Regions from separate parts of the Bacillus cereus group sp. Bce041 genome, predicted to be linked through region 2. Evidence: a T-box and tRNA genes for the amino acid it is inferred to sense, from the RefSeq annotation. Region 2 holds a T-box; the other holds one or more tRNA genes.

Region 1 (11,380 bases), on a different contig from region 2:
CTCTATTACTTCTGCTCTATGTAAACCTTCCACAAGGACACGAAGCGTACCGTTCGGCAATTTTAACATTTGCTTCACTTTCGCCACCGTACCTACACTATATATGTCATCTTCTTTCGGATCATCGATATTCATTTCTTTTTGCATTGCTAAAAAGATGATATTTTCATCCATTGCCGCCTGCTCTAGTGCTTGTATCGATTTATCACGTCCTACATCAAGATGCAAAACCATCGTTGGATATACGAGAACGCCTCTTAATGGTAGGAGGGGCACGATTCTTTCGTTCGTATTCATACTAGACATAGCACCTCCATAATAAATTAAACTCCTGTTCAACTATTTTATATTACAATACACCTAGATGCAATTGCTGAGATTCCGCGCAATTGTAAATAGCTTGTTTTTCTACCTCACGAAAAGAAAAAAGACTCCGATTAAGCATACAAACTTAAACGAAGTCTGGCAAATTTTATTATTGTTTATTTTCACATAGATTGTGCATCAGTTTCGTCTACCTTAGTATGTACATCTAGCTCTCTATGCATATTTTCTTGCATAAACGTTAACTCAAATACTTCTTTTAACTTACGGACAGGAATAATTTCAATTCCCTTGATCGTATACAAAAATGGTTGCATATTTTCAGCAGGAATAATGACTTTCTTAGCTCCCGCTTTTTTCGCAGCTTTTATTTTTGCGTACACGCCACCAATAGGTTTTACTTCTCCGTGTATACTTATTTCCCCTGTCATCGCTACTTCATTATTTACATACGTGCGGTGCACCGCAGAATATACACCTGTTGCCATAGCGATTCCTGCAGAAGGGCCATCAATCGGGATACCACCTGGAAAATTAATATGTATATCATATCCTTCTGGCAACACATCTAAAGAACGAAGTACTGTTAATACATTATCAACAGAGCCTTTCGCCATACTTTTACGACGAATCGATTTCGTTTGACTACCAATACTTTCTTCTTCCACAATTCCGGTAACATTTACCGATCCTTTATCTTTCGCCTTGATTGCTGTTACTTCAATTTCTAATAACACACCTGTATTTGGTCCGTATACAGCAAGACCATTTACAAGACCAATCCTTGGAATCGGATAAATGCGCTTTTCATATTTCGGTGTAAGCTGACTTGAGTGAACAACCCACTCTATATCTTCATCCTTAATGAAAGAACGTTCTTCATTTATCGCCATACCAGCAGAGATTTGCACGAGATTAATCGCTTCTCGTCCATTCCTTGCATACATCCCGATCATTTCAATACCATTTTCACCTATTTGCATTTCCACTTTTTCCGCGGCATTTTTCGCTACTTTTTGAATTTCTTCCGTATCTAATTCACGGAAAAATACTTCTAAGCAACGTGACCGAATAGCAGGAGGAATTTCCTCTGGCGAACGTGTCGTTGCTCCAACTAAGCGAAAATCTGCCGGTAAGCCTTTTTGGAAAATATCATGTATATATGTTGGGATCATCGTATTTTCTTCACTATAGTACGCACTTTCTAAAAATACTTTTCGATCTTCTAACACCTTTAACATTTTGTTCATTTGAATCGGATGGAGCTCGCCAATCTCATCAATAAACAAAATACCACCATGTGCATCTGTTACAGCACCTTTTTTCGGTTGCGGAATACCTGCTTGCCCCATCGCCCCAGCACCTTGATAAATCGGATCATGCACCGAACCTATTAAAGGGTCTGCGATACCACGTTCATCAAACCGAGCTGTTGTCGCATCAAGTTCAATAAATGTTGCATTCGTACGAAATGGAGATTTAGGATTTCGTTTCGCTTCTTCTAATACAAGACGTGCTGCCGCTGTTTTCCCAACACCTGGCGGGCCATATATGATTACATGTTGCGGATTCGGACCACAAAGAGCCGCTTTTAACGACTTAATTCCGTCCTCTTGCCCTACAATATCTAAAAAGGTTGTAGGACGCACCTTTTCTGCTAGCGGCTCTGTTAAAGAAATCTCACGCATTTTACGAAGCTGTTCTAATTCTTTTTTCGATTCTCGATCAATTGAAACTTTTTGTGTTCGTTGATTTCGAAGTAAATGCCAGAAATACAATCCGACAATTACACCAAAAACAAGTTGAACAACTAAAAATATATTTGTCCAGCTCATTATTTATTTCCTCCCGCAATATTTTATCTCTTAGTATTTCCGCGGAGGAACGTAGCTAAACATAAAGAAAAACAGCAATTATAAAAATTGCTGTTTCCCTTTCGCATTATGCAGATGTTTTTGTATCAAGTACAGTACCGTCTTGTAACACCAATTTTGGCGGCTCATTATCAGCTACTGTTTCTTTTGTAAGAATACACTTCTCGATATCTTTACGAGATGGAAGTTCGAACATTACATCAAGCATTAAGCCTTCAATAATAGAACGAAGTCCACGAGCACCCGTTTTACGTTCAATTGCTTTTTTCGCAATTTCGATTAGTGCACCTTCTTCAAACTCTAACTCAACATCGTCAAGCTCCAATAATTTTTGGAATTGCTTAACAAGTGCATTTTTCGGTTTCGTTAAAATATCAACAAGAGCATCTTCATCAAGTGGCTCTAGGTTCGCAATAACTGGAAGACGACCGATAAACTCTGGAATTAAACCAAATCTTAAAAGATCCTCTGGTAATACGTGAGATAAAACATGCTTCTCATTCACATCAGCATTTTTCTTCTCAGAACCAAATCCAATTACTTTTTCACCAAGGCGACGTTTAATAATCGGCTCAATGCCATCAAACGCTCCACCACAAATGAATAAGATGTTCGTTGTATCAATTTGAATAAACTCTTGGTGCGGATGCTTACGACCACCTTGAGGTGGAACGCTTGCTACAGTACCTTCTAAAATTTTCAGAAGTGCCTGCTGCACACCTTCACCAGATACATCACGTGTAATTGATGGATTTTCGGACTTACGTGCCACTTTATCAATCTCATCAATATAAATAATTCCTTTTTCCGCTTTCTCTACATCATAATCAGCTGCTTGAATTAATTTTAGTAAGATATTTTCTACATCTTCCCCAACATATCCAGCTTCTGTTAAAGATGTTGCGTCCGCGATTGCAAATGGAACATTTAAAATACGCGCTAACGTTTGTGCAAGTAATGTTTTACCACTACCTGTTGGCCCGATAAGTGCGATATTACTCTTCGCTAATTCTACATCATCAATTTTGCTGTTAGAATTAATGCGTTTGTAATGGTTATATACCGCTACCGCTAGTGCTTTTTTCGCGCTATCTTGCCCGATGACATACTCATCTAAGATTTCACGAATTTCTACCGGTTTCGGTACATCTTTGAATTCTACTTCTTCGTCCTTCGCAAGCTCCTCTTGTACAATTTCAGTACAAAGTTCGATACACTCATCACAAATGTAAACACCTGGACCTGCCACTAACTTTCGAACTTGCGTTTGTGTTTTACCACAGAAAGAACATTTTAATTGCCCTTTTTCATCATTAAATTTAAACATATTTTCACACCCCTTACAAAGTGCTAACCTCTTGCCTTCGTATGTACACGATAAATGTATCGTATGTAAATACATATTATGTCACTACGTGGCGAGAAATACAAATAATATGACTAGTTATGTACAAATAAAAAAATTTTAAAACTTTTGAAATATGTATATTCGACTTGTAAAGGAACTTTTCCTTCTCCATCGAAAAGTTTTATAAATATATTTCTATATTTATAAAACAAGGCACGATTTTAATCGTGCCTTGTTATTTTATTATGCAGCGTTTTCTACTAAGAAGTCTACAGCTTTACGCACTTTAAGATCTTCAGCTAAAGCGTCTACGCTTCCAAGAGCTTGCTTGATAGCGTCTACTGGCATACCGTACATTTCAGCCATTTTTTCAACTTCTGCAGTTACTTCTTCTTCAGTAACTTCGATGTTTTCAGCTTCAATGATAGCTTCAAGAACAAGATTGATTCTTACACGTTTTTGTGCATCTTCTTTCATTTGCTCTTTTAATTTGTCAGCATCAGTACCTGTGAATTGGTAGTAAAGCTCAAGGTTCATACCTTGTTGGCTTAAACGTTGCTCGAATTCACGAACCATACGATCTAACTCAGTGTTGATCATAGCTTCTGGAATTTCGATTTCAGCGTTAGCAGCAGCTAATTCTACTACTTCGTCACGTACTTTGTGCTCAGCTTCGTGCTTTTTGCCTTCTTCTAAGTTTGTGCGAAGTTTTGCTTTTAATTCATCAAGAGTTGCAACCGCTTCGTCTGCTTCTTTAGCGAACTCGTCGTTTAACTCAGGAAGTTCTTTTGTTTTGATTTCGTGAATTGTTACTTTGAATGTTGCTGGTTTGCCAGCTAATTCAGCAGCATGGTACTCTTCTGGGAATGATACTTCAACGTCTTTAGACTCACCAGATTTAAGACCGATTACTTGCTCTTCGAAACCTGGGATGAATGTACCAGAACCGATTGCTAGAGAGTAGTTTTCGCCTTTTCCGCCTTCAAATGCTTCGCCATCAACGAAACCTTCGAAGTCGATTACAGCTGTATCACCGTTTTCAACAGTTCCTTCTTCTTTAACAACTAGTTCAGCTTGACGTTCTTGTAAAGATTTTAATTCGTTCTCTACATCTTCGTCAGTTACAGTTGTTTCAACTTTTTCTACTGCTAAACCTTTGTACTCACCTAATTTAACTTCAGGTTTCACTGTAACTTTTGCAGTGAAGATAAGGTTAGCATTTTTTTCGAACTTCTCGATGTCGATTTCAGGATGATCAACTGGGAAGATACCAGCTTCTTCAATCGCTTCACCGTATGCTTTTGGTAAAATGATATCTAAAGCATCTTGGTATAAAGATTCAATACCAAAGCGTTGTTCGAATAATGGACGAGGCATTTTTCCTTTACGGAAACCTGGTACGTTAATTGTTTTTACTACTTTTTTGAACGCAGCGTCGATAGAGTTGTTTACTTCTTTAGCATCAACTTCGATTGTTAAAACGCCAACGTTACCTTCTAATTTTTCCCATTTTGTAGACATTTATTCTTTCCCTCCAACTATAATAATGTATGCACATACCTCTATAGATTAAGATCTTCATTATCTCTTTTTTGAAATAACAAATAGACAAATAATCCTCTAGCAAAAGCTTTCAGATATAATGTTCCAATCTACTAATTGCCCAGAAGACAACTACGGTATATTTTGTTCGAGAATAATATGAAACATATTAAGTAAGAGAATTACACTTCTCTTCTCTTACAAACAGGCAGTTTTCTGCCTTTTGCAACCCTTACATTATAACATAGAATATGCTCGTTTCAAGAACTGAACGATTCTTTTTCATAATTATACGGGCAAATATCCTTCTCTTTCAACACGTAATAACCATTGATAGGCAATATGAAACTCTTCCAATTCGATATTGTATGCTGCCATAAGCTCTTCTTCATCAATAGCCAATCCGAAACGCTTTCTTCCAATTCTCTCTAAAACAGCTGACCAAATCTCTTCTTTATCCATTAATAGAGCAAATGGGAAAACACTAATTTGCAATTCTTTCCAAAATGTAACCATTGCTTCAAATATATCGGGATAATTTTGCTCTAATCGACTTGATAATTTATGTATAATGTTATTGGATTGCTCCTCATTATGACCTGTAAATGCTGGAATTACCTTAATCGTATTCCCAAACTTTTCTACCTCTATTTCCTCTTCTACCTGACTTTCTATCATTTTATACAAAATAGAAGTTTTCAAATAGGGGTGTTGCTCTTCTTCTATTAAAAATTTCTTTAAAACAGGTAATGCAAGATCTAAGTCTTTTAACGAAAGTCGCTGAATCGCTCTTAGCTTCTGTCCAAAGTTTTCTCCAAAAATTTCATTAGTAAACTCATCCAACTCAAAATTTGAATCGACTAGCGATGCGTCTCCCTCATTGAGCATACCTTCTGCAAATAAAGCAAGTTGCGCTAATTTTTCCTTTTGATCAGGCATTATATCTTTCGTTTGTAAAACCTTTTCAACAGTTTCAATAACACCTTCATAATCATTTGTTTGAACTAAAATAGTCACGTACGTTTCAAGAATATCACCAAATAAGACAACTCCTGTTTTAAGCAACTGTTCACATTTGTCTTTCGCTTCTTCCATACGTTTTAATTCGAGTAAACAAATAACTGAAGCTAATTCCGTTTGTTCCGTTTCCGCATTATACTGACGTAATATTTCAAAGCAGCGCAATGCATCTTCGAACTTCCGCTCTTTCAGCGCTAAAAAACCTTCATCAATATAGCGCTCTGATAGTTGTGGAAACAATACGACCGTATTTTCTTTTTTATCCATACGTCCGCCTCTTTTTCTTGATTTTAATTATGTTCAAAGTAAATATATCAAATGCGTAATGAGAACACAACATCCCAAAACTATTTGTTTGAAATATAAAAATATTTAATTTTTACATTCCAATACGAATAAATCTCTACTAAAAATTAAAATTGTACAAATAAAAATCCCCAGCAACAAGCGCAGAGGATTCATCATTAATGGAAAGCTTTTATAATTGTGGGGTATATTACAAGGGTAATAATTTGGAGAACAATAATTGCCATAACAATCATGCTAAAATAGAAGATTGGTTTACTTCGCTTCATTAAAAACATAATAATAAGCATCGTACAAGCAAACAAACTTAAGAAGAACAAACTTGTTGTCGAACTAAGTATACCACTTGGGACAAAGAACAATAACACTACACTACAAGTACCTATAATTCCAAATAACCATTCCATTCATTCACTCATTCCCTTTCCCTCTCATGGCTGTTTTCTCTAAGCAATCAAATGTTTCACAACATCAACTACATACGTTAATTTCTCATATGCTACAAATCCAAAAGCAACCGTTAAGCCCGTTACAACTAATCCTTTCATCATTTCTGCCTCCTCGTTTTATCGTTGTTATCTTCATTATAAAAGATTAGCAATTTGTTACCATCGAACTACCTTACAGTTACCTTACAGAATTGTAAGATTTCAAAAGAGGATAGAAAAACACCTCACATAGCTTGAGGTGCTTTCACGGAATTTCTCTATAATCACTTGCAAAATTAACTTTTTTCTCTTGGTTATTTTTCGGAGAATCCAATCTTAAACTAATAGATTTACTAAATAATTTAGGATCAAAATAATTATTCATTACTTTTCTTAACTTACCTTCAGATATTTTCGTATTACAAGAAAACAAAGGATGAAAATCATGTTAATATATTTTTATACAATTAAGAATTTAATTTACAAGGGGGATTATATATGTTTAAAAAAATGGCCGCAGATGTATTAGGACTAAGCGATGTAGGTTCTGTTATTACACCTAAAGACTATGATAAGGTCGATGCCGATGATTATGTAATGCATGAAGATGGAGAGAAAATTTACTTTCTAATTAAATCGAAATCAGATGAATATTGCTTCACAAACAAAGGGTTAATTCACTTAGACGGTACAAGCGCAACAAGTAAAAAACGTACACTACGCCGCTTTCGTTATAGTAAATATCAAATTAAAAACGTAGCACTCGAAACTGCAGGAACGATTGATTTAGATGTAGAAATTAAGTTTCAAATGGGCGATGAACATTACTCAATTGATGTTCATAAAAAACATATTGAAGAATTAAAAGATTTATATAAGGCTTTACTTAAAATCGAAGAAATTTCATACGACAACGATATTACATTACAATATGCACATAAAAGTTTAGATATGGCATCTAATGCCTTTAGCCGCATTTCAAACGCACAAGTAAATTTAGCAGAGCAATTTAAAGAAATGAACGAGATTGCCTTTAACTGGCTTGTTGATACGAAGAAACAATATAATGTGAAAGATTATGGTTTTGTATTTGAGAAGTTTATTAACAACTAATTTCAAATACACAAAAAACCTTGTTATCAAGAGATAACAAGGTTTTCTTAGCGTCCCAGGAGAGATTCGAACTCCCGCTCCGCCCATTTCCGTACTATTTTATATATTTTGATCGCAGTCTTAATATATCTTCTCCTTCGCGAATGCCTGCCGATCCCTTCCTCACATTTTTTACGACAGTCCAATTCGGGTTAGTTTCATCACCGATGTTCTGTACTGTAAAATTGCCATCACCATATTTTCGGTGGCCTTCTGCCAATTTCTCCGTTAAATCATTCTCATTTGATCTCGCCATCTTTGCGCCATCTCCCTTTTTTATACGACCTTCTTAAACCATCTAACCAATCACAGGTCCAGTCAATTGGAGATTCTCATTTTCCGCTTCTATTAATTGTAACACACTGCCGGGGATAAGTTCCGATAACTGCTGCTCAACCGTACTAGAATGGTAAAGAATTTTATAATATTGCAAGTAAACAATTAAGAGAATCTGGATATGGATTTGAGTTCCATCATAAACCTATTAATTCTTTAAATTAAATAAGATGAATAGGGCACATAAATGGCGCTCTTTTTATTTAAGAAAAAAAGTACATATGCAACTGCTTAATATCAAAGGAAAGGTCGCAAATATTAAGCATGAACTACACTTATAACCCAAACATCAAATTTTAGACAAACAAAAAACCTTGTTATCTTTTGATAACAAGGTTTTTTTAGCGTCCCAGGAGAGATTCGAACTCCCGACCGTACGCTTAGAAGGCGTATGCTCTATCCGGCTGAGCTACTGGGACATGGAGCGGGTGAAGAGAATCGAACTCTCGACCAGAGCTTGGAAGGCTCTTGTTTTACCACTAAACTACACCCGCATATGTTATTTTCTTTTATTCGTTAGCGCCGTTGCCCTATCGACAATATTTATTATATGTATAACCACACATAAAGTCAACACCTTTTTTAAAAGAGGATAAATTTTCTTATCCTCTTTTAAAAACTGCCTGTTCAACTAGTTGTCCGTCTAACGTTTCAAAACGAACTTCCATTTGATTTTCATCCATTTCTAATAAAGCAAATGTCTTTTCTACACGCTGACGTGGTAATAAAATACTGCCTGGATTAATAAATAAAACGCCCTCGATTAATTCCGCACCTAATACGTGAGAATGTCCGAAGCATGCAACTTGCGCTCCCACTTCTTCAGCATGATACGCTAGCGTTTGTAATGTCATTTTTACATTATGTCGATGCCCATGTACAACTAAGAAGCGAATTCCATCTACATCAGTTACAATTTCATCTTGAAAGTTAGCATAATCACAATTTCCTTTTACAACATGGAAACCTTGCAGCTCTTCATGAGCAGGCGTTAGCTCTGAATCACCGCAATGAATCATGATATCTACTTTCCCTTCATACTTCTCTTTTAACTGCTGTAATTCCTTCACAGAGCTATGACTATCGCTTACGATTAAAGCTTTCATCAATCTCTCTCCCTTATTCTCCTAAAAACCATTCAGGGATTTTTTCTTCTAGCTTACGAAGAGCACGTCCGCGGTGACTAATAGCATTTTTTTCATCTGAACTTAATTCCGCCATTGCTTTTTTGTATTCTTCCACATAAAAGATCGGATCGTATCCAAAGCCATTTTCTCCGCGGCGTTGTTCTAAAATAAATCCTTCACATGTCCCGTTTACAATGACAGGCTTTTTATCACCTTCAGGGAAAGCTACTGCTAATGCACAGTAGAAGCGAGCTTTACGCTTATCAAACGGTATTTCATTTAATTCTTGTAAAACTTTATCAATATTCGCTTGATCATCTTTTGGCTCTCCAGCAAAACGAGCTGAATACACGCCTGGTTTCCCGTTTAACGCATCTACAATAAGACCTGAATCATCCGCAATTACAATTGCATTCAACTGTCTACTCAAACTATCCGCTTTTAAGATCGCATTTTCTTCAAATGTTTCACCAGTTTCTTCGACTTCTTCAATATGAGGAAAATCGTGTAATGATTTCACTTCTAAATCAAATCGCTCAAATAACTCAGCAAATTCACGTACTTTCCCCATATTTTTTGTCGCTACAACAACTTGTTTCATACTTTCCACCTCTACTCTATATGAGATACGATGTCACCTAACGCTTCTTTTTGCATATCAATCAGTTGGAAAATGCCTTGTTCTGCTGCATCAAGTAATTCATTTAACTGCGCTCTACTAAACGTCGCTTCTTCTCCAGTTCCTTGCACTTCAACAAACTGACCTTTTCCAGTCATAATTACATTCATATCAACGTCTGCTTTAGAATCTTCTGCATAGTTTAAATCTAAAACAACACCTTGCTCTTCAACAATTCCTACTGACGTTGCTGCTAAATAATCTTTTACTGGAATTTTAGATACTTTTTCTGCTTGTAATAACTTCTCAAACGCTAATACCATCGCTACGTATGCACCTGTAATAGAAGCTGTTCTCGTTCCACCATCTGCTTGGATGACATCACAGTCAATCCAAACTGTTCTCTCGCCAAGCGCTTCTAAATCAACTACCGCACGTAATGCTCGTCCAATTAAGCGCTGGATTTCCATTGTACGCCCTGTTACTTTCCCTTTGCTTGACTCCCTAATCGTACGTTGTTCTGTTGCACGCGGAATCATCGCGTATTCAGCTGTTACCCATCCTTTTCCTTCTCCACGCATAAACGGTGGTACACGCTCTTCAATTGTTGCTGAGCAAATCACCTTTGTATCCCCAACTTCAATTAATACAGATCCCTCTGGATGTTTTAAATAATTCGTATGAATATGTATATGGCGTAATTCTGTTTTCTCTCTACCATCTACTCGCATAAAAATAACCTCCTCTTAATTACTACTCGTTAGTATAGCCAAATTTAAATGTATGATATGTATACAATAAAAGAAGGAGAACCCAAAAAACAATTCTCCTTTCTTACTTAAGTATATCAAATTATTCAAGATTAAAAACTACCTGTATTCACGTTTTCTGGACGATCTACAGGTTTTATTAACTTTCCGCCCTTTTCATCTATAAGATTTGCTTTTCCATTCACTTCAATAGAAATATTTTTCACACCTTTCTTTTCTGTTAAAGATAAAACTAACGACTTCAATACGTAATTTGAGATCATATTTTTATCTGGGTTTACAAATATATTTTCATTAAAGTTTAATGTAAGATTTCCGTCTTGTAATTTCGGATTCGTAATAAGCTTAACGCCTGGATTAAAATCATTCAGGAGCGATTGATGGATCGGACCTTTTACAAGTTCATCTATAATTGCTGCATAGTCATTTTCTTTACCTTCCGCAACGCGGCGTGTGACTGGTACGTAGTATTGCTGTTTATTATTATTTTGCGCCATAAAATACAGTGTGACTGGTTTTGTATTTGTTACATCT
Region 2 (8,419 bases):
CTCCGTACACATATGCAATCGCATCTAAACGCCATATTTCAGGTACTTCGTCCGCTAATTGTTCTAGTTCAGTCAGCAATTCTTCCTGAAGATTCATATCTACTGAAAGCTGTGCTAAATATTCCATATTAATATGCAACGGCTCTTCTTTCATCGCCTGAACCATATGACTTTGTTCTTTAGAACGGTTTTCTTCTTTTTCGTATATTTCCGCAAGCTGTAAATGTACACCTACGAAATTCCCATCAAGCTCTAAACATGTTTCATACGCTTGTTTTGCTTCCGTCAATTGCCCTAATGCCATAAGTGTTTCACCAATTCGGTAATACGGTAATGCCGTTTCCATTTGTTCTATCGCCTTATTATATCTTTTCATCGCTTGGCCGTACTGTCCAATAGATTCATATAAAATACCTGCATAACAACCGTACTCACTTACTTCATTTCTTTCTTTGTGTAACGTTCTTAAAAATGCTATACCTCGTTGTACAAATTCCGTTCCTTTAATTCGATTCACATATTCATCTAACGCACTTGCTACATTATAATCACTTTTCTTTATACCACTTTCTAACTTAGATAGTGCTACTTTAAACCCTTCTTCATTTCCACCAAGTTCAATTTCAGCATCCCATAAAACCATTCCTGCATTCATGAGGAAATCTTGGCTCTTTTCAATTTGCTTCTCAAGACCAAGTATATATTCTTTTGCTTCCTTATATTGTTCTCTTGCCATATAAACTTGTGTAAGTCCGAAGTGAGAATAAACATCCTCATCATTTTCTTCTAAAGCACGCTTATACAATACTTCTGCTTCTTCCAAGCTATCATTTTGAAAATGATAATCACCTAATTTTACGTAAAGAGGTGCTTTATCATCACAATTCTCAATACCGTTTAATAAAATTTCTTTCGCACTTTCCTCATCCTTCAAATCAGATTCGTATATTTCCGAAAGTTTCGTATAAATGTAAGGTGCATTACTATCCAAATGAATCGCTACTTTAAGCCCTTTTATTGCTAAATATAATTTCCCTAGTTGATGTGCACATCTCGCTCGTTCATACCATACATGCGCTTCATATTTGTACTCTTTTAACAAGTCATTAAAGATTTCATATGCTTCTTCATATCTTTCTAAATCTATTAATATTAAACCGTGATTTGTTAAAGTGTACCTTTCAGGACTACGCTCTAACGCAACTTGAGAGTATTGCAATGCTTTTTCAGATTGATCAATATACATATAGGATAAAGCGAGAAAACTCCAAGCAATAGGCTGATCTGCGTCTAATTGTAACGATAAACGAAAGCTTGAAATCGCTTCTAGATAACTTTCCTGTTCAAACGCATATCTTCCGTTTATTAAATGATATAAAGCACGATTATTTTTCTTCTCAACGCTTGTCAGCATTTGCTCCGCTTTCTCTACTTCTTGAAGACGAATAAAACATTGTGCACCATGCAATTTAACAAAGTCCGAGTTCGGAAACTTTTCCATTAACTTATCGATACAATATAAAATAAATTTTTTATCTACTTCAACATCTAAGTGCTTTATCGTATATAACCACGTATTTGGATTATCACTCGTTTCTTTTAAAAATTGTACTAAGTTACTAATTCCCTCTTTGTCATGTTCATCTAAATGATCCGTAAGAGAAAAAATAGATTTAAAGTAACGATTTTCTTCCTCACTTAGAAACGCTAGTTGCTCCTTCTTTTCTTTCGGAACAAACGTGATTGCTAAACAGCCTGTATAACGATATTTTTCTTGTAATTTACTATATTCCACAAGAACTGGTTCTATAAAGTTTGGATCTTGAACATAGAAAGCTTGCAATGTATCATCATATCCAGATAGAACTTGTACGTGTGAAGCATGCTCAATATCTATACTTAATAAAACAGGAATTCCTTCGTCAATCAGTCTCTTATAATTCTCTTCATTCCCTTTAAAATAACGATATTCATAACCTAATTCTTCTAAATAAGAAACAGTATCTGAAAACTTCGAACCTGTCATATCAAAAATAAACTCTGCTATTTCATCTTGTGTACGTTTCTCTCCCCATATACGCAACATCATCTCTAAACTTGTCGGAACACAATAATTATCCTTTTGTACAATAGGAACTATCGGCAAGTGAACCTTTTTTCCATCCGGATTTTTTTCTAAATTATGATATAAAGATTCTTTTAAACTCTTTTCTTCTTTTAATAGTTTTTGTAAATCTGCAAATTTATTCATTTTGTACAGTGCTTCTGCACGTAAATGTACAAAGTAAGTATTATAGGCATGATACGGCAGCTGAGTATTTATGTTATCTATTACCGCTAACATCTCTTCATATCGCTCTAAATCTAATAAATACTTTATCTTCTCAAAATGAAAATATGGTACTTGTGGGAATTTTACAATTGCATCATCGATTAACTGTATCGCGCGTTTTTGTTCTCCTTTATTCGCATACAATTGTGATAATAAATAGGTAGATAACTCTTCACAATCTTCATGCTGCATGCCAGCAATAAATTGTTCTTCCGCTTTCTCCCATTCACCTGTATGCATATAAACGTAGCCCCATTTATCAAACACTGCGCGTGCACTGTACTCCTCTGCTTTTTGCATATACATTAACGCTTCTTCGTTTCGTTTCATTTCTAAAAGACATCGTACTAACGTAAAATATGTTTTCGCTAAAAAATCTGCATCTATTTCTTCTTTATTACTCTCTTCTAAAGTTTCTTTTAACAGCTGCTCTGCTTCAAGAATTTTCCGCTCATCAATTAACTCATCACAATATAAAGAGAGCGTTCTCATATTTGGGAATTTTTTATAAGCGTAACGAATGAGGAATGAACTGTATTGGTGCATAAGCCCTTCATCAGTAAGACGAATTAATATATCGAACTCCTTATGCGAAGGAATATTGGCAAGCCAATTCTTCACATAGGATAAAGTATTCGTTTCTTTTATATATGCAATTTCATTATTTATTTCCTGTAATCCATCTACAAATCTCTTGTCTTTTAAACAAGTTTCTAACTGCTTAAAATCTAGCATGCATTCACCTCGAATTTATATTTATACTGCTACTTGCTTAGATTTTACACACCATATAGTATGTATTCAACTAAAATCTCTTATAATGGATGGTATTAATTAATATTATTCAAATTTATAACAAAATATAGTAAAAATGATTGTCTTTCTCTGTATTTTGTTTGATTATATAGAATAACGTAACATGTGTATCCTATCTTTTGTTAGTTAAAAACAGTACATGAAATTATATCGGCGATAATTTAAATATATCGGCGATTATACGGTGAATATCGATTTACCAACAAAAAATGACATTTTTCTCATTCATTAAATTTCAACTCTACAAAAACACTGTAATGATCACTAGGAAACACACCAGTTGAAGTTAGTACCGAATCCCCAAATATAGATACGTTTTCAATCGTAGGAAATTCAAATGCGGCATTTTCTTGTATCATGACCCAATCATATCTTTTTTCTTGCTTTACATCACCTTTTAAATTCGGATTCTTTCTATAATCTAAAGTTGGTTGAGCTATCATGTTCTCTTCGATTTCTTTAAACTGAGCTACATCTATCCAATGCTTCCGAATTAAGTATTGATGCACCATTGAATATGGATCATCATTAAAATCACCACATAATAATTCGTAATCACTTACTTTATTTGTAATCCAATTATTCACGGCATTCATTTGTTCTTGTCTTTTTCTATTAGATTTCCAATTTAAATGAACATTCGTAACTCCTAAATTGCAACCTTTATATGTAAACATGATTCGAATAGCACAATAATTTGATTCATCTATATCAGTTTCCCAAATTGCTTCTTCATCTATAATAGGTATTTTACTTAAAAAGGCTAATCCTTCATCTGGAGAATCAGGGTACTCCTTAAATATACAAAACTAAAGTTCTCTATAGAATAGTCGTATTCCTACACTTTTCTTAAAATTTCAAAGCAAAAAGCTAGTGTATTTTTAATAATACACTAGCTTTTTATTTGGAAGAAAAATTTAACAAGTACAATCACAATCAAAACAATCCGTACAGTCTAAATCGTCACAATCTGCTTTTCTCTTTCTTTTGTTTCTTTTAAGATAATAATACAGTAGCCCAAACAATAGTATACAAATAACAAAAGCTATTATTGCTTCTGTATAGTTATTTTGAGTCATAAAACCAATTCCACTTCCGCCTGAAATAAAAATTAGAATTAAGTAAATCCAGAACATCTATGTAAATACCTCCATTACTATATATCTTAAGATAATATCCATATAACACTAGAGGAAATGAATAATCCCATACCATTACCGCTTAATACACCAGTAGTTATTCTTAGCAAATTTGAGCTATTTCTCCATTTCCACTTTTGGGTGAACCCATCGATAAGTAACGGAATTTGAGCGAAAAATGATAGTATGATTGCCAAAAGAAATGAAGGTGTCATATAAAAATAAATTGGAAACATTAAAATACCAATAAGCATGCCTGTACAACGTGCACATAAAGGTATGTACTTTTGTAGTTTAAAAAAACTTCTATCTAATCTTCTATGACAAGGAATTTGTAAAATAAAAGTTCGAATCAATATGAATCACCCTCTCTAAAAAGATTTTAATTGATTTTGCAAAAAAAATATATATCCAATAAAAAAACAAACCAGGTTTATACTAGACCCAGTTTGTCAGTTTACTACTATGTTACATCTCCTCAGGTGCCTCCACCCCAAGTAAACGTAATCCTTCTTTTAATACAACCGTCACAGCATAAACCAATGCGATTCTGCTGTCTTTTTCTTTGCTCTCTTCTAATATACGAACATTACCGTAATATTTATTGAATGATTGTGCTACATCTAATATATATTTCGAAATAATCGATGGCTCATTTTTATTGAAAGCTGCTTCAATTATTTGCGGGAATTTATTTAGTAATTTTACGACACTCCAGCTATGATCGTCTTTTAAAGCAAATGTACATGTTTCAAATTCTACACTTTCTTTTCTTAAAATAGAACAAGCACGTGCATGTGTGTACTGTACGTACGGGCCTGTTTCTCCTTCAAATTTCAGCATGTTTTCTAATGAGAATTCAATATTGTGCATACGCTCATTTTTTAAATCGTGGAAGATGACTGCACCAACACCGACTTGCTTTGCCACTACTTCTTTTTGTTTTAAGTTTGGATTTTTCTCTTCAATATTTTGTTTTGCAAGTTCGATTGCTTCTTCGAGTACTTCTTCAAGTAAAATAACTCTTCCTTTACGTGTCGACATTTTCTTACCATCTTTTAAAATGAAGCCAAACGGTACGTGTTCCATACCATCAACCCAAGTATAGCCAAGTTTTTTTAATACGGTGAAAAATTGATTGAAATGTAAGCTTTGTTCTGGACCAACAACATATAGCGCTTTATCAAACCCATAAGTGTTTTGACGATATAAAGCTGCCGTTAAGTCACGCGTTGCATAAATCGTCGCACCATCTGATTTTCTAATTAAGCAAGGCGGCATTCCTTCTTCTTCTAAATTAACGACTAATGCACCTTCTGATTCTTCAAGCAACTCATGTTCTTCTAAAATCCCAATAAAATCTTCCATTAAATTATTATAAAATGCTTCTCCCTGAAAATTAGTAAATTCTACGCCGAGAAGTTCATAAATGCGAGAAAATTCTTTAAGGGACTCATGACGGAACCAATTCCAAAGTTCTACCGCTTCTTCATCACCTTCTTCTAGTTTCTTAAACCAAGCACGTCCTTCTTCTTCTAGTTCTTCGTCGTCTTTTACCTCTTCATGGAATTGGACATATAACTTAAATAGCTCACGTATTGGATCTTCTTTAACAACTGCTTCATTTCCCCATTTTTTATAAGCCGTAATTAACTTTCCAAACTGTGTTCCCCAATCTCCTATATAATTAATCCCTACAACTTCATAGCCACATTTTTCAGCGATATGTTTCAGCGAATTTCCTATCATTGTAGAACGTAAATGCCCCATCGAAAAAGGTTTCGCGATATTAGGAGAGGAATAATCAATTACTACTGTTTTTTCACAGCCAAAGTGGTTTTGACCGAACTCTTCTTTCTCCGCTAAAACTGTTTTTAATACTGCATCACTTACAGTTTCACGATTGAAAAATACATTTACATAAGGACCAACGGCTTCTACTTTCGTAAAAAACGGATCATTGAATTTCTCAGCAACTTCCTTTGCGATAAGAGCTGGTGCTTTTTTATATTGCTTCGCTAATGAAAAGCATGGGAACGCTGCATCTCCAAATTCATCTTGTTTCGGTGTTTCAATTAAATCTAAAATTTGTTTTTGCGTTAATTCATTCGTGAAAATATTAGATAAACTTTCCGCAAACTGCATTTTATAATCCATGATACAACCTCCTTATTTTTTAAAACACAAAAAACTCGTCTCTAAAAAAGAGACGAGTTTTAACCCGTGGTACCACCCTTGTTGTTCGTTACGAACCACTTTCCCGTTTATAACGAGGACAGGGGGCCTCGGCTTTCTCTACTATTCGTTCAAGAAGCATCTCCGAAGTGCGCTTCATCTTTTTCTTCCGTACTAGGCTCACACCATCCCTAGCTCGCTTTCCTTCTAAAAAAGACTACTCTCTTCATCACAGACAGTATATTTAATTAATTATTGCTTATTATACATCTTTTCAAACAATTAGCAAGGGTCAATTACACCAAAGTGAAACTTAGCACTTTTTCTTTTGTATACATAAAAATTGTGTTTTTCAAATCTAGAACTACGAAAATGATCTTTTAAAACGACACGTTTTCTCGCCACTCGTTTTGCCTCCGCAATTGTTTCGTCAGTAATATCATGATACAAAGCGAAGTGTTTTAATCCTTTAATTCCATCGGATTCTATGACAGTTTCTTCAAACATCGGATCAAGGTAAACGACATCGTAACTATTGTCTTCACATTGCGCTAAAAATGAAAAATGCTCCGTTTGCTTTACTTGGATTCTTTGCATTGCTTCATCAATTTCAGAAACAGATGAAGACCATGTTTTCAAACCATTTTCCATAATATAAGCCATATACTCATTGCCTTCAAGTCCTGTTACTTTTCCGCTTTCCCCAACAACATAACTAGCTACAATACTATCTGATGCCATCCCGAGCGTACAATCTAACACTGTCATTCCGCTCTCTAATTTAGCAGCTTGTACAAACGGATCGTGTTCTCCACGCATTAACCTTTTCACACGAAACATCGCTGAGTTCGGATGAAAGAAAAACGATTCTTCCGTACCTTTTGGATAAATAGCTAATCGGTTCTTCCCTACGACAAGCACATCTTGTTCATACTGCTCATGTAGCTTATGTACCGGTATGTCATTACGTTTAACGAAAGAAGCATTTAATTCTGCTGCTACCTCGTTTGCATAATCTGTCATTTCTTTATTCGTTCTTCCTGCTGTTGTTACGATCATTGTTTCACCTCTATATAAAGAAAAGAGGGAGATTTACTCTCCCCCTTCTTTAGCAATTCTTTTCGAAAGCTTGTTCTAAGTTCGTAATAATTTCGTCCATAGTTGCACCTTCAATTTCATGACGGTGAATGAAGTGAACAACTTCTTTTCCTTTTAATAATGCCATAGATGGTGAAGATGGAGGAATTTCTCCGAAGTATTCACGCATTTTTGCAGTAGCATCTTTATCTTGACCTGCGAATACAGTTACAAGATGATCAGGTTGTTTTTCAGCACGAACAACCGCTTGACCTGCTGATGGACGTGCTAAACCAGCTGCACAACCACAAACAGAGTTTACAACTACTAAAGTTGTACCTGATGTATTTTCCATAAATTCTGTTACAGCTTCTTCTGTAGTTAACTCTTCAAACCCAGAACGCACTAACTCTTGGCGCATTGGGATTACCATTTGGCGCATGTATTCTTCATAGGCATTTGACATCTTGTAATCTCTCCTTCAACTTTCATTCCAAATTCATCATATCACGCTCTATTAATAGGTGCAAAAGAAAGATAACGATGATTTCATTTTTTTGTAGGGATTTCACAAACCCCACCGCGGCAATGTCCCACTGGAACAAGTTTTCTATTATTAGCGATATAATCGTATACTTTACTTCCAAAACCAAGTACGATAGATAGCTTTATAAAAGGAACTGCAAACCAATAAGATGGAACGGCCTTTGCTAATACATCTATGCTCTGAATACCATCATACCACTTATTATTTTTAAAAATATACAGTCTTTGTTCCATCTTACTTTGTAGTTCTTGAGAAAGCTCATACTTCTCAACTACATCTTCATTTCGAAATGAAACAAATTTCATCTTACCCTTTTTATCTAATTTTTTCGTA

What was found. A T-box is a leader RNA that pairs with one kind of tRNA and senses whether it is charged. The one in region 2 lies ahead of argS (arginine--tRNA ligase), so its partner is inferred to be a tRNA-Arg.
Positions count from the first base shown of each region.
Region 1: it encodes a tRNA-Arg, which carries the amino acid that the T-box ahead of argS (arginine--tRNA ligase) is inferred to sense. The anticodon was not compared.

Region 1 covers NZ_JBQXON010000001.1:720,611-731,990, forward strand. The annotation lists gene lon (endopeptidase La) at 1-306, opposite strand, end outside; gene lonB (ATP-dependent protease LonB) at 489-2,159, opposite strand; gene clpX (ATP-dependent protease ATP-binding subunit ClpX) at 2,266-3,525, opposite strand; gene tig (trigger factor) at 3,790-5,067, opposite strand; gene ACUN13_RS03775 (hypothetical protein) at 5,377-6,375, opposite strand; gene ACUN13_RS03780 (hypothetical protein) at 6,573-6,821, opposite strand; gene ACUN13_RS03785 (PH domain-containing protein) at 7,341-7,955, shown strand; gene ACUN13_RS03790 (hypothetical protein) at 8,050-8,250, opposite strand; partial or broken gene ACUN13_RS03795 (DUF6572 domain-containing protein) at 8,403-8,495, shown strand; tRNA gene ACUN13_RS03800 (tRNA-Arg) at 8,676-8,749, opposite strand; tRNA gene ACUN13_RS03805 (tRNA-Gly) at 8,751-8,824, opposite strand; gene ACUN13_RS03810 (metallophosphoesterase) at 8,933-9,436, opposite strand; gene ACUN13_RS03815 (XTP/dITP diphosphatase) at 9,450-10,058, opposite strand; gene rph (ribonuclease PH) at 10,070-10,807, opposite strand; gene gerM (spore germination protein GerM) at 10,939-11,380, opposite strand, start outside.
Region 2 covers NZ_JBQXON010000003.1:333,582-342,000, forward strand. The annotation lists gene ACUN13_RS13230 (tetratricopeptide repeat protein) at 1-3,067, opposite strand, end outside; gene ACUN13_RS13235 (hypothetical protein) at 3,370-3,951, opposite strand; gene ACUN13_RS13240 (hypothetical protein) at 4,066-4,284, opposite strand; gene ACUN13_RS13245 (DUF2085 domain-containing protein) at 4,314-4,643, opposite strand; gene argS (arginine--tRNA ligase) at 4,756-6,444, opposite strand; T-box leader at 6,490-6,704, opposite strand; gene ACUN13_RS13255 (class I SAM-dependent methyltransferase) at 6,745-7,521, opposite strand; gene ACUN13_RS13260 (BrxA/BrxB family bacilliredoxin) at 7,571-8,005, opposite strand; gene ACUN13_RS13265 (thiol-disulfide oxidoreductase DCC family protein) at 8,089-8,419, opposite strand, start outside.